DNA from 2 places in the Pedobacter sp. AC163 genome. Region 2 is predicted to be linked to the other one. Evidence: riboswitches for the same ligand, from Rfam matches in the RefSeq annotation. Region 2 holds a riboswitch; the other holds the start of a gene.
The links. Region 2 has a riboswitch for cobalamin ahead of ACZZZK_RS01225 (TonB-dependent receptor plug domain-containing protein). Riboswitches for the same ligand answer to the same signal wherever they lie in the genome.
Positions count from the first base shown of each region.

Region 1: it holds a riboswitch for cobalamin, as region 2 does, so the genes downstream of both, ACZZZK_RS17125 (TonB-dependent receptor plug domain-containing protein) here and ACZZZK_RS01225 (TonB-dependent receptor plug domain-containing protein) in region 2, are expected to answer to the same signal.

Region 1 covers NZ_OZ409872.1:3,940,551-3,943,979, forward strand. Annotated here, with positions in the region: gene ACZZZK_RS17115 (RNA polymerase sigma factor) at 1-207, opposite strand, end outside; gene xth (exodeoxyribonuclease III) at 401-1,183, shown strand; cobalamin riboswitch at 1,379-1,572, shown strand; gene ACZZZK_RS17125 (TonB-dependent receptor plug domain-containing protein) at 1,670-3,429, shown strand, end outside.
Region 2 covers NZ_OZ409872.1:259,414-262,842, reverse strand. Annotated here, with positions in the region: gene ACZZZK_RS01230 (serine hydrolase) at 109-1,305, opposite strand; cobalamin riboswitch at 1,439-1,626, shown strand; gene ACZZZK_RS01225 (TonB-dependent receptor plug domain-containing protein) at 1,724-3,429, shown strand, end outside.

The DNA of each region.
Region 1 (3,429 bases), 3.7 Mb from region 2:
AAATTGCCTTAACTGCAACCAGGAAGTAGGCTGGCCATTTGTTTCCAATACAAATGCAGAGATAATTTTAACTAAAATTTCTTCTGATTTAAGATGATCTTGAACCGTACCTCTTATAAAACCTAAAAGCATTCCAGCATACTTATCATATAACTGATGAATATCCTTCTGGTTACCTTTTGGGATGTTTATTGCAACTTCAGACATTTACTAACGGGAGTGATTAAATATAATTGCAAGATAAGCGCAAAAATTACAAATGCTTTCAATAAATGAAAAATTAATCAGTTTTTCGTGATTTTTAGATGTTGTAAAGTCAAAACGACTTGAATTTTAATTTCGTTTTAACTTGTGGGGAAAAATTTGTTCATTAATTTAGCCTCACCAATTTTTTATAGCGATGAGAATAGCAACCTACAATGTAAACGGCGTAAATGGGCGCTTACCAGTTTTATTAAAATGGCTCGAAGAAACGAAGCCTGATGTAGTTTGTTTACAGGAATTAAAAGCGCCTGATGAGAAATTTCCCGAAAAGGCTATTCTCGAAGCCGGCTACAACGCTATCTGGCATGGACAAAAAAGCTGGAATGGGGTGGCTATTTTATCTCGTGGACATGAAATAAAGGAACTTAAACGCGGTTTGCCTGGTGATCCTGAAGATTTACACAGTAGATATATTGAAGCCATGATCAATGGGGTTGTGGTGGGTTGCTTGTATTTGCCAAATGGAAATCCTGCGCCTGGGCCAAAATTGGAATATAAATTGGCTTGGTTTGAACGGTTAACACTCCATGCAGCGAAACTTTTAGAATTTAATTTACCCGTAGTGCTTGCAGGAGATTACAATGTGATGCCGACTGAATTGGACGTTTATAAACCGGAACGATGGGTTGACGATGCGCTTTTCAGGCCGGAAGTGCGTGAAGCTTTCCATAACCTGGTAGCACAGGGTTGGACAGATGCCATTAGAAAGCTGTATCCCGAAGAAGTGATTTATACCTTTTTCGATTATTTCAGAAATGCCTACGGCCGTAACGCCGGTTTGCGCATTGATCATTTTCTTCTGAGTCCACAACTAGAAAGTAAACTTTTAAGCGCTGGAGTAGATAGGCATGTTCGGGGCTGGGAAAAAACAAGCGATCATTGCCCGGTATGGATCGAAATTAGTGATGTAGAACAATAAGCATCAGCAAAATAGCTTTGCGAATTTTTGAGCTTGTTAAAATTGATTAATTAACAAAGCTTAAAAGCTCAAATTTATGCTAGCATCAAATGCTAGTGCCTCGAGTAGGTGAGTTTCCACAACCGCAAGAAATATTTACTTTCTAAGAAATTTAAACAGCGGCTAAACTTTTCTAAAATCTTTTAAAAAATTGGCTACCTTTGCCATGCTTTTGGTTTCCGGTTAACACCCGGAATTAAAAGGGAATTTGGTGTAAATCCAAAACTGTCCCGCAGCTGTAAGCTCCATTAACGGATTTTCTATTCTTTAAGCCACTGCCCCGATTTCGAGGTGGGAAGGCAAGAAAACCGGGAGTAAGTCAGAAGACCTGCCTCTTGCAATATTTCATAGCTTTCGGGGATTGAAGCTAGAGATGAGGTACTTTCGGTATTCCGTATTTTCATTTCTTGTAATTCTGTTTGCTGTGGGGATTAAACTCACAACAAAATGTTTAGGTTTTTACATGCCTTTAATGGCATAAAATATTATCTTTTCCTATCGTTCATTTTCTGGACAGGCATTCTTATGCCTCAATCTGCCCTTGCCCAAACTGACTCATTAAAAGCAAATATTTTAAAAGAAGTCGAGATTAAGCATCAGCGAAAATTATTACAAAATATTTCGCCAACACCTTTGCAAATATTAAGCGGAACGGCATTAAAAAAATTAAATGCACTCTCTGTTGCTGATGCCATCAGATATTTTTCGGGGGTTCAACTAAAAGATTACGGTGGCATTGGCGGTTTAAAAACCATTAACGTTCGCAGCATGGGTAGCAACCATACAGCAGTTTTTTATGATGGGATACAATTAGGAAATGCACAAAACGGGCAGGTAGATTTGGGTAAATATTCGTTGGATAACCTCGAAGAAATTTCACTTTATAGCGGTCAGAAAAGTGAACTGCTAATGCCAGCAAAAGCATTCGCCTCTGCCAGTTCGCTTTATTTAAAAACGCAAAGCCCTGTATTCGATATTGGCCAACGCCGAAGTTTGAAGTTAAGTTTAAAGGGCGGCTCCTTTGGTTTATTCAATCCATCGGTTATTTTTCATCAACGTTTAACTGACCGTTTATCGCTAAGCCTAAACGCAGAATTGATTCATGCGGATGGAAAATACAAATATCTATACACCAACAGTGTTTATGATACTACAGTAGTAAGGCACAACGGTGATATTCTTGCTAAAAGATTTGAAGCAGCGCTGTTTGGCAATACCGCCGATAGCAGTAAATGGCAACTGAGGATTTATAATTACGATAGCGAGAGGGGTCTGCCCGGCGCTATTGTGGCCAATAAGTTTGATTTTAGCCAGCGCCAATGGGATGATAGTTTCTTTGTTCAATCTTCCTATCAAAGCAAGACAGATCAAAGATTTCAATTCTTGGCAAATGCAAAATATGCTTACGATTTTATCCGCTATCTCGATCCGGAAAGGGTTTCACTCTTTGGCGCTTTAGACAATCGTTATGCCCAGCAAGAAATATATTTATCGTTAGCCAATCAATATCAGATTCTTAAATTTTGGGATATTTCCTTATCAACCGATTACAGTTATCAGCAATTAGATGCCAATCTGGAAAACTTTGCCCATCCTAAAAGGCAGACTGCTTTAATCGCTCTTGCTTCAAAATTAAACTGGCAACGTTTGAGTATCCAAGGTAACGTGTTGGCAACGTTGGTTAATGATCAGGTGAAAACCAATTCCTCAGCTGGCGATAAAACAGAATATACACCGACAATGATGGCTTCGTGGCAGCCTTTTAAAAATAACGATTTCCGATTAAGGGCTTTTTACAAATCCATTTTTAGGATGCCAACCTTTAACGATTTGTACTACACGCTGATTGGGAACAGTAATTTAAGTCCAGAATATACCAAGCAATACGATTTAGGTTTCACTTATTCCAAATTCTTTGAGGCCGTAAAGCTCACTCAAATTTCTATCCAAACAGATATTTATTACAACACCGTACGCGATAAAATCATTGCCATTCCTACGCTTAGCCCCTTCAGGTGGAGCATGGTTAACCTGGGTAAAGTAGAAATCAAAGGTTTGGAAACCAACATCCAAAGCAACTGGAATTTTAATGGTTTCAATTTGAATACAAAATTTAATTATACCTATGAAAAGGCCATTGATATTACTGAGAATAGTACAGTTTACGGTCAGCAGATTCCTTACATCCCATTGAATAGTGGCGCTTT
Region 2 (3,429 bases):
TTCTGCTTGCTTGAACGTGGCAATCTCTTTTTGGTTATAAAATTAACTGAAATGAGATTGCCATTAAATCAAGAACAGTCGTTTCTAACAGCGAAATGCAATATCTCATTACTGATAATTCATCTTAAATTTAGATAAATCTGGTTTAGGCTTTTTACGACTGGTTTCCAATTCGTAAATCGTTCGCCCCAAATTTTTCATAAAAGGAAAACAGACCGTATCATATTCATATTTGTTATCGTTATAAATCCCGTCTTCATTACTCTGTATAACAGCCGTAAGTAAATATTCAATTCCATTTTTAAAGTCTACAAAATAGGAGTTGTCGATAATATATCCGTAACTGTCGCCATATTTGTTGAAAATCCTGATGTTTGGATCCGGAATTACATTTTTCTCTCTACCATAATAAAGCATTTTAGCATATGTTGGCCAAAATTCCTTTTCATCATATTTTGGATAATCACTTTCTGTTGGATATTTGCTCATGTAAGTGTAAATCAATTTATAATCTGCAGCGGTTAGGTTAAATCGTTCTTGAGCCTGTAAAGCTTCTGGAAACATTAGTTTTTGCATTAAACGATGTTGATCATTGATGGCAAATGCGTTCTTATTGGCTAAACTAAAAGGTTTATTTACCAGTTTATCTGCGCTATCTAAATAACCTTTACCCATTACCAGGTTAGTTAAGTTCAATTCGTATTCTTTCGGATCGTATTTTGCTTCTTGCTCATATACCAAACGGTTGTCATTATAAAAACGAATTGGGTTGGTATGTTTAGCGGTTTCTCCCGCGTCGCCTATGGCTAAACGGTTCAAAATTCTGCTATCATTAAAACCATACTTTTTAAATTTATCATTAATTTCAGCACGCCCGATAAACTCAAACAACCTATTGAAAGCATCATTATCACTGGTAAGCAAAATCTTTTTAATATAATGCTCAAGGGTCGGAAGTCCATTTTTCGCACTGCCGTCTTTTTCAACTTTAGTTTGTCCCCGAAAAGCGCTATCGGTTATCATAATGCTTTTCACGGTTAAGCCTGTGCTTTTTAATCGGTTCACTTTTTCCAAAGCAAAAATAACAGCCGCAAGTTTTACGGTGCTTGCAGGATAGAAATAATGGTGTGGATCTAAATTAAAACTGTAGCTTTTAAAACTTGGTTTGTTTTTAATGTCACGGGTAATCTGGGTGTATAAAATTTGAACCTGGTTTTTATCTGGATGGTTAAGAACAGAACCAAATAATTCTGGCTTTGATTCCATTAACTTTTTAAGCATAATAGTATCAGTTTTTTGAGCCATAACGACAGAATAGTTTATTAAAAGGGTGATCAAAAGTAGGATTCTCATTATTTTGGCTTTGATATTTAAAGTTAAACTTTTGATTGAAGAAATGCTTTCTCCATCATCCATTTTACAACTTGTTTAATTTTGTTAGCTTTGCGCCGCTTTTGGTTTTTGTGTTGCCACAGAATTAAAAGGGAATTTGGTGTAAATCCAAAACTGTCCCGCAGCTGTAAGCTCTATAATGATTTTTAATTCTACGCCACTTTTCTAATCATGGAATGGGAAGGCTAAAAATCGGGAGTAAGTCAGAAGACCTGCCTTTAGCATATAATTTCATAGCTTTCGGGGATTGAAGCTTGGATTGAAGTACTTAGCGTTTTCGTATTTTCATTTCCTTTTCTATCTGCTGGCTGTGGGCAAAACTCACAATCAAATGAACAAAACAAAAATTTTGATTGCCGCAGGCTTAGGTTTGGGGCAAATCGTAATTGGTGAATCAGTTAAGGCACAGGATACCTTGAAACTGAAAGATGTGGTAATTTCTGCCACCAAGAATGATCAAAAACAATCACAAACAGGTAAAGTGGTTAGTATCATCAGTAGGGAAGTATTGGATCGCAGTCAGGGCAAATCTCTTCCAGAATTGATTAGCGAACAAGCCGGTATTATTGTAGCTGGTTCAGGAAGTAATCCTGGCGCTAACAAATCAGTTTTTTTTCGCGGAGCGGGAAGTGCTTACGCTGTCGTATTAATTGATGGAATCGTTCAAAATGATCCCTCTGGAAACGGTGGTGCTTTCGATCTTCGCCTTTTTGCTATCGATCAAATCGATCACATTGAAATTCTACGAGGCGGCCAGTCTACCATTTACGGCTCTGATGCCATTGCTGGGGTAATCAATATCATTACCAAAAAAGGCGGCCCAAAAGGCAATACAATATACGGTGTAGCCAGTGCAGGCAGTTACGAAACTTATAAAGGTACAATTGGCTTAAATGGCAGCCTTGATGCTTTTACTTATAATATAAACTACACCCACCACAAAACGGATGGGATATCTGAAGCAGCAAACCCAGTGGGTAATAACACAGCGTTTGATAAAGACGGCTTTAAAACAGATGGGGTAAATGCAAACTTCGGAATAAAATTGGATCAACATTTTTCTGTTAATCCTTTTATCAGATATTTTGAAGGCAATTACAAAATTGATGAGGCTGCTTTTACTGATGGTATCGCAGCCAACCATTCACTGCTGAAAAATTTTAGCGGGGGTGTAAATTCCAAATACGAGTTTGGAACGGGCAAGATCAATTTAAATTATAGTTACCAAAGCACTTCGAACAATACCTTAAGTAGTTTTGACGGTTTTCCATATGAAAGTGTTGGTGCTGGAAGAATAAGTTTGCTTGATTTATTTTATAACCAAAAGCTTGGAGATAAACTCGATTTATTGGTAGGCATTGATAACAGGGTGATGAAACTTTCCTCGGCAGGCAACAAACCGGAGAGTAATATTTTTGCCGCTTACGGCTCACTCTTTTTGCATGATTTAAGTATCTTCAATTTAGAAGTTGGCGGTCGTTATAACAAACACGAGCAATATGGTGAAAACTACACTTACACCATTACACCGAGTATTAATATAATTAAAGAACTAAAACTATTCGGTACAGTTTCAACAGCTTTTAAAATTCCAACACTTAATATGCTGTTCGGGCAATATGGATCAAATTTAAACCTGAAACCAGAAAAGTCTCAGAACTATGAAGCTGGTTTTAATCTGAGTTTAGCTGATGATAAATTCTCGCTACGTGGAGCGGCTTTCAAACGCGATTTAACAGATGCGATCATTTACGATTTTGCAGTTGGGTACATTAATCAGGAAAGTCAAAAAGTAAGAGGTTTTGAAATCGAGCCAGCAGTTAAAATATGGAAATTTACCCTTAATGGTTATTATGCTTTTACTGATGGAAACGAGTATAACAGTGTAAATAATAAAGTGGAAGATTTTCTTTTTAGAAGACCTAAACATGCTTTTGGCATTACAACAGGTATTCAGGCAACTGATAATTTATTCATTAATGCCAATTTGAGGTATTTTGGTTCACGTACGGATGGTAATTTTACGGACTATGTTGT